DNA from 3 places in the Rhizobium quercicola genome. Region 1 is predicted to be linked to each of the others. Evidence: riboswitches for the same ligand, from Rfam matches in the RefSeq annotation. Region 1 holds a riboswitch; each other region holds the start of a gene.

Evidence for each region. Region 1 has a riboswitch for thiamine pyrophosphate ahead of LRX75_RS09475 (ABC transporter permease). Riboswitches for the same ligand answer to the same signal wherever they lie in the genome.
Region 2: linked by a shared signal. The riboswitch ahead of thiC (phosphomethylpyrimidine synthase ThiC) and the one ahead of LRX75_RS09475 (ABC transporter permease) in region 1 are both predicted to bind thiamine pyrophosphate.
Region 3: linked by a shared signal. The riboswitch ahead of thiB (thiamine ABC transporter substrate binding subunit) and the one ahead of LRX75_RS09475 (ABC transporter permease) in region 1 are both predicted to bind thiamine pyrophosphate.

What each region holds. Positions count from the first base shown of each region.
Region 1 is NZ_JAJOZR010000005.1:210,272-212,514, forward strand. It holds gene LRX75_RS09470 (ABC transporter substrate-binding protein) at 1-486, opposite strand, end outside; gene LRX75_RS09475 (ABC transporter permease) at 483-1,280, opposite strand; TPP riboswitch at 1,398-1,502, opposite strand; gene LRX75_RS09480 (inositol monophosphatase family protein) at 1,729-2,243, shown strand, end outside.
Region 2 is NZ_JAJOZR010000006.1:131,371-133,613, reverse strand. It holds gene repA (plasmid partitioning protein RepA) at 1-120, opposite strand, end outside; gene LRX75_RS10765 (WGR domain-containing protein) at 600-875, opposite strand; TPP riboswitch at 1,043-1,153, shown strand; gene thiC (phosphomethylpyrimidine synthase ThiC) at 1,245-2,243, shown strand, end outside.
Region 3 is NZ_JAJOZR010000002.1:276,224-278,466, forward strand. It holds gene thiP (thiamine/thiamine pyrophosphate ABC transporter permease ThiP) at 1-23, opposite strand, end outside; gene thiB (thiamine ABC transporter substrate binding subunit) at 55-1,038, opposite strand; TPP riboswitch at 1,132-1,262, opposite strand; gene LRX75_RS04745 (thiamine diphosphokinase) at 1,410-2,060, shown strand; gene LRX75_RS04750 (ABC-F family ATP-binding cassette domain-containing protein) at 2,063-2,243, shown strand, end outside.

The DNA.
Region 1 (2,243 bases):
GACGTTGACAAGCTCGACATCGTCCTTGCCGAGCCCTTCGGACGCCAGCATGCGCTGCAGCAGCACATCCTCGAAGCCGGAGACGGAATAGCCGACCTTCCGGCCTTTCAGGTCCTTCAGGCTCTTGATCGGCCCGTCCGCCAGCACCGTCACCGTGTTCAGTGGCGTCTCCACCAGCGTGCCGAAGCGCACGAGCGGCAGGCCCGCTTCATGGTCGCGATAGAGATTGGGCTGGTAGTGGATGCCGATATCCGCCTGCTTTGCCGCCACGAGTCGCGGCACGACGGAAGGGTCCGCCGGCGGCACCAGCGTGACATCGAGCCCCGCCTCGGCGAACAGGCCCTTCTCCTGCGCGACCACCAGGGGCGCATGGTCGGGATTGACGAACCATTCGAGCAGCACGGTCAGCGGGTCGGCGGCCTGCGCGGAGGTGGAGGCGAAAAGGCTGGACAGGCCAAGCATCGTCGCGACGAGAAGACGGATCATGCAGATCTCCGGGATGGGACGGGTTGAGAGGATCGATGTTCGGGATGAAGGCGATCGCCCTCCCGCGCCCAGGGCGCAAGGCGGGCGGTGAGGAGATCGACCAGCAGGCGCAGGAGCAGCGTCATGACGGCCAGCACGACCATGGCGGCGAAGACGGTGGCCGTCTGCATGCGGGCATTGGCCTGCACCATGACGAAGCCGAGACCGGCGGACGCACCGACCCACTCGCCGACGACGGCGCCGAGCGGCGCCAGCGGGGCGGCGACGCGCAGGCCGGAAACGAGGCTCGGCAGCGCCAGCGGCGCCCGCACCGACACGAGCGCCTGCCAGTGCGAGGCCTGCGTCAGGGACACGGCATCCACGATGTCCCGTTCCGTCCGGTTCAGCCCGTCGGCAAAGGCCGAGGCGACGGGAAAGAAGATGATGAGCACGGTCATGGCCACCTTCGAGGCCATGCCGAAGCCGAGCCAGACGACGAGGATCGGCGCGAGAACGAAGACCGGCAACGCCTGCAGGATGAGGATCGTCGGCCAGACGAACGGCCCGATGCGCGGGCTCGCCGCCAGCACGAACGCCGTGCCCGCACCGAGCGCCGCGCCCGCGACGAGCCCGATCAGGATTTCCGACAGCGTGACGAGGCTTTGGGACAAAAGAAACGCCGACTGCTCCCGAAATACCGCGGCGACAGCCAGCGGCGACGGCAGCAGATAGGCCGGCGGCGAAAACACGGCCGTGCCGGCCTGCCAGATGAGAACCAGCACGCCGAGCCCGAGTGCCGCGTGAAACGCGCGCATGCCTAGAGACCGGTATCGCGCGGCGGGGGAAACAGACGAACAGGCAACGGCATCGGCGATCTCCACACAAGGGCGACGGAGATCCGGGCGAAGCGGAGAAGAGAGAAAGGGCCGTGAGCGGACACCTGTTTCCGTTCCTACGCCGGTATGACCCGGATCAGGTTCAAGGGTCCAGGCTCAACGCCCATCTCAGCACCGTTCGGTGCCCCCCTCGGAAGTGCGCGGAAAATCCACGCTTTTGGCCCTCCTGTCAATCCATTTGACGCCTTTTCGCGAGGCTCACGTGACCGACCTCCGATTCCGCCCCGACGATGGTTGCCTCTAACGCCCTTATGCGAAAGCGAGAGTTTACCGAGCAGAACCACGCGCTTGCGCAGTGCACAAAAGCCGCGATAGAGACGACGGAGGCGACAGGGGCAGCGCCCGAGACGGAAGAGGGGTATCCGGCATGACGACGACGCAGACCCGGCTGGAAAAGGCCGTTGCGGTGATCGCGGACGCGATGGAGATGGCGCTCGGTTTCTTCGAGACCCGCGCGACGATCGCCACGGGCGCCAAAGGCTTTCAGGACTTCGTGACCGAGGCCGACACGAGCGTCGAGCATCTGGTGCGGGCGCGGCTGGCGGAAGCCTTTCCGGGCGAGGCCGTGGTCGGCGAGGAGATGGGCGGCACGGGTGGCGATGCCTACTGGATCATCGACCCGATCGACGGAACCGCGAACTTCCTGCGCGGCTCGCCGCTGTGGGGCATCTCGCTCGGCCACGTCACCCATGGCCGGCCCGATCTCGGCGTCGTCGCCATGCCGGTGTTCCGCGAGATCTACGCTGCCGCAGACGGCACCGGGCTGATGCGCAACGGCCAGCCCTTCACCCGCACCGTGCCGTTCGAGGATGTGCGCGTGATGTCGCTCGGCGACGCCTCGCCGAACGAGGCCGACGAGGTTGCGGCGCTGACGGTCGGCCT
Region 2 (2,243 bases), on a different contig from region 1:
GCGCATCGCCTTCAGCTGTTCCGACAGCGCGCTCGCATCCGCCGCGATCGTCAGATCCGCCGATGGTGCCGGCGCCGCGTCCTTCGGGCCGGTGCGTGTCGTGTGGGCCGTTGGGGCCATGTTGCGTCTTTCCTCATCGTTTCCGGGCTCACGGGGCCCCGCCGCACTGGTCTCCCGTGGGCGGATGGCCGATCCTGTCGTCCGGTTGGTGCCGTCGGCGGCGATTCTCATGCATCAGTGTATACGTCGGGGCGCGTCATCTACAGAGGGGACGGCCTGTTACGCCGGAGCCGTCGATATTCGTCTCCAGCCGTTAGAGGTTGAGGTCTGTTGCTGAGTCGCGTCAAGCGATTTCTGGATGCCCAAATCCGAATCCTTCTGCCTGTCCACAGCGGTCCGGCACCGCCTTTTCCCGCCTCGCAGCCCCGACAGGATAAGGGGTCGGCGAACCGCGGGGAAAAATCGAGGCCGGTGGCATTGAAGAACAAGGCGGATTGGCCGTTTTTCTCCCCGCGGGAACGCACGCCTTCAAAGTTGACAGCTGTCAACTTTGGATGCCGTGACAAAGTGCATTGCGCCCTATCGAAAGTTGACAGCTGTCAACTCCGCCGCGCCACCGGCCGCAAACCCCACTGCCCCACCGCATATCCGCGCGCCCGCTTCTGCCTGAGCAGCGCCATCATCGCTGTTACCGCCGCCCGCTCGTCGGCGAAGACCTCGAGGCGCGATCGGCCGGGTGCGCCGATCCGTCCCCAGCGGCGCACCAGCACGATCTCGCCGAAGAGCGAGGGTTCGAGCGACAGGGCGTAGAAGCGCGCCATGTTGCGCGCGGGGTCGCAGCGTTCCAGATGCAGGCGGTAGGATGCGTGGGTCATGGGCAGAGAGTCGCGCGCCGGGAAGCCGAGGTCCAACGAGACTTGTGAATCGATCCGGGCCGATCGATTCACGGTGGTGATCGAACGGGCGCCATCCACCCCGCGACAGCCGGACGCCATCGGCAAAAGCCGGCTTGACCATGGCCACGGCTCCATGCAACCTTCCGCATATTCACCAGGGGGGTCCCGCCAAGGGGCTGAGATACTGCTGTACGCGCAGTGACCCGTTGAACCTGATCCAGTTCATACTGGCGGAGGGACGGTGAGGCGCTTGCAGGCTCTCCGGCGATCCCTCGCCTTGTGGCCGGCATCGCGTTTTCTCGGCTCTCGTCGCCAGGCGGACTGGGTCTCCAACCCGGAGAGCCTGCCATGACGATTGCCATTCCCACCCCCCTGCCGAGCGTGACCACCGGCGCCCTGCCCGCCTCGACCAAGGTGTTCAAACCCGGGATCCTTCATCCCGGCCTGCGCGTGCCGATGCGCGAGATCGCGCTGCACCCAACCGCCGGCGAACCCGCGGTCACGGTCTACGATCCCTCCGGCCCCTATACCGATCCGGCCTATGCCGTCTCCATCGATCGCGGCCTGCCGCGCCTGCGCACCGATTGGCTCACCGCGCGTGCCGACACCGTGGCCTATGAAGGCCGGGCGGTGACTGCGGCCGATAACGGCTTCGTCGCCGGCGACCGCCTGACGCCCGCGTTTCCCCTTCGCGCCCGGCCGCGAAAGGCGGTCGCAGGCGGCGCCGTGACGCAGCTCGCCTATGCCCGCGCCGGCATCGTCACCGCGGAAATGGAGTTCGTCGCCATCCGCGAAAACCTCGGGCGGCAGGCGCAGATCGCGGCCCTGCAGCGCGACGGCGAGAGTTTCGGCGCCCACATCCCGGATGTCGTCACGCCGGAATTCGTGCGGCGCGAGGTGGCGGAGGGCCGGGCGATCATTCCCGCCAACATCAACCACCCCGAGCTCGAGCCGATGATCATCGGCCGGAATTTTCTCGTGAAGATCAATGCCAATATCGGCAATTCCGCCGTGACCTCGTCCATGGCGGAGGAGGTGGACAAGATGGTCTGGGCCATCCGCTGGGGGGCGGATACGGTGATGGACCTGTCCACCGGCCGCAACATCCACAATATCCGCGACTGGATCCTGCGCAACGCCCCCGTGCCCATCGGCACCGTGCCGCTCTATCAGGCGCTGGAAAAGGTCAACGGCATCGCCGAGGATCTTACCTGGGAGGTCTATCGCGACACGCTGATCGAGCAGGCGGAGCAGGGGGTGGACTATTTCACCATCCATGCCGGCGTGCGGCTCTCCTATATCCCGCTGACGGTGAACCGGGTGACCGGCATCGTCTCGCGCGGCGGC
Region 3 (2,243 bases), on a different contig from region 1:
GCCACGCCGAGCGTCCGCGTCAGACGGCGATCGCGAGCGGCGGGCACGGGACGATCAGTTCCGGCTCATGGCAGCCAGCCATTCGTCGATCCAGGCCTTGCGGTTCGCAGCGACATCCTCCGGGCTCATCAGGAAGGTCGTCTTGGGCTTAACCAGCTTTGAGAAAGCCTCCGGCAGCGGCTCGCTGGGCTGTGCCACCGGCATCATCCAGTTGGTGGTGGGCAGGATGGCCTGCGCCTGCGGGCCGTCGAGGAAGGCGAGGAAGGCCTTGGCGAGCGCGGGGTCGCGGGCGGCCTTCGTCATGCCGGCCACCTCGATCTGGATATAGTGCCCCTCGGCGAATTCCGCCGCCTGATAGCGGTCGCTGCTTTCGGACACCATGTGATAGGCGGGCGAGGTCGTGTAGGAGAGAACCATGGGCGCTTCGCCCTTGGTGAAGAAGCCGTAGGCTTCCGACCAGCCGGGCGTGACGGTGAGGATGCGGTCCTTCAGCTTGCTCCAGGCTTCGCCGGACCGGTCGCCATAGATGGACTTCACCCAGAGCAGCAGGCCGAGGCCCGGCGTCGAGGTGCGGGGGTCCTCGATGACGATCTTGTCCTTCGCGCCGCCCTCGACCAGCTCCTTCAGGCTCTTGGGCGGGTTCTTCAGCGTCTGCGTGTCGTAGACGAAGGCGAAGTGGCCGTAATCATAGGGCACGAAGCTGTCGTCCGAAAAGCCGCCGGGAACGGTGAGCGCGGAGGTGTCGAGGCCATGCGGGGCGAAGAAGCCGGTGGCCTTGGCCTCGGCGACGAGGTTGGTGTCGAGGCCGACGACGACATCCGCCTTGGAGGCGGGGCCTTCGAGCTTCAGCCGCGTCAGCAGCTCCACGCCATCGGCGACGCTGACATAGGTGAGCGTGCAGTCGCAGGTCTTCTCGAAGCTCTCGGCGATCTTGGGGCCGGGGCCCCATTCGCTGGTGAAGCTCTCATAGGTGTAGACGGTCAGCGTCTTCTTCTCTGCGGCACCGGCGGGTTGGGCGCCGGCGAGGGAAAGCATCATGCCCCCGGCGAGAAGGAAGGTGGTCGTGGTGGTGAAAAGCCAAGTGCCGCGCATGCGCGCCTCCTTCAGGATACAGGTTTCAAGGGGAGTAGCGCTTGCGAGCCGTCTAATCCCTCCGCCGGTGCTAGCCGGATCAGGTTCCGCGGGTTGGCGTTTCGCGCCTCTCAGCCCGTCGTCCCGCAACGACGGATCGTCGCGTTGGAAGGGCACCCCGTTAGAGCATGCCAAGATCTAGACGCGGTCCCGCCCCTTGGCAAGATCCAAGGTCGCAGGATGCCTCGGTGCGCGAGCGCCCGTGCCCTCCCGCATCTTTGGGGCTTTTGCGCCCTTTGACCTTTGCCTCCGGGCCGGCTTCGCGCTATGGCAGCGCGATGACCGCAACCGCATTCACCATCCTGCTCGGCGGGCCGCTGACGATGACCGACCGGCTGGCCGCGCAGCTGGCCGGAACGCGCGTCATCGCGGCGGATGGCGGCATGCGGCATGCGGGGGCCATCGGGCGGACGCCGGAACTCTGGGTCGGCGATTTCGACTCGACGCCGGACGCGCTGATCGCGGCCTGGCCGAACGTTCCGCGCGAGCCCTATCCGCCGGCCAAGAACGAGACCGATGGCGAGATTGCCGTGGCGGCGGCGCGGATGCGCGGCGCGCGGCGGCTGATCCTGGCCGGCGCGCTCGGCGGCGAGCGCAGCGACCATGCCTTCCAGCACCTGCTGCACGGGCTGCACCTTGCCGAAACCGGGCTCGACGTGCTGCTGACCTCGGGCGAGGAGGAGGCGGTGCCGCTGCTGCCCGGCATCACCGAGGTCCACCTGCCGAAAGGCTGTCTCTTCTCCGTGCTCGGTCTCGATGCGCTGACCGATCTTTCCATTGCCGGCGCGCGCTATGCGCTCGACCGTTTCGCGGTGCCCTTCGGGTCGTCGCGCACCCTTTCCAACGTGGCGGAAGGACCCGTGCAGCTGACGCTCGGCACGGGCCGCGCGATGCTTCTCGCCCGCCCCCTCGACATGACAGGAGCCTGACCATGGCGCCGCCCATTCTGAAACTCGACGATATTGTGCTGACCTTCGGCGGCACGCCGCTCCTGAACGGCGCGGCGCTGCAGGTGGAGCCGGGCGACCGGATCTGCCTCGTCGGTCGCAACGGCTCGGGCAAATCGACGCTGCTGAAGATCGCTGCCGGGCTGATCGAGCCGCAGTCGGGCG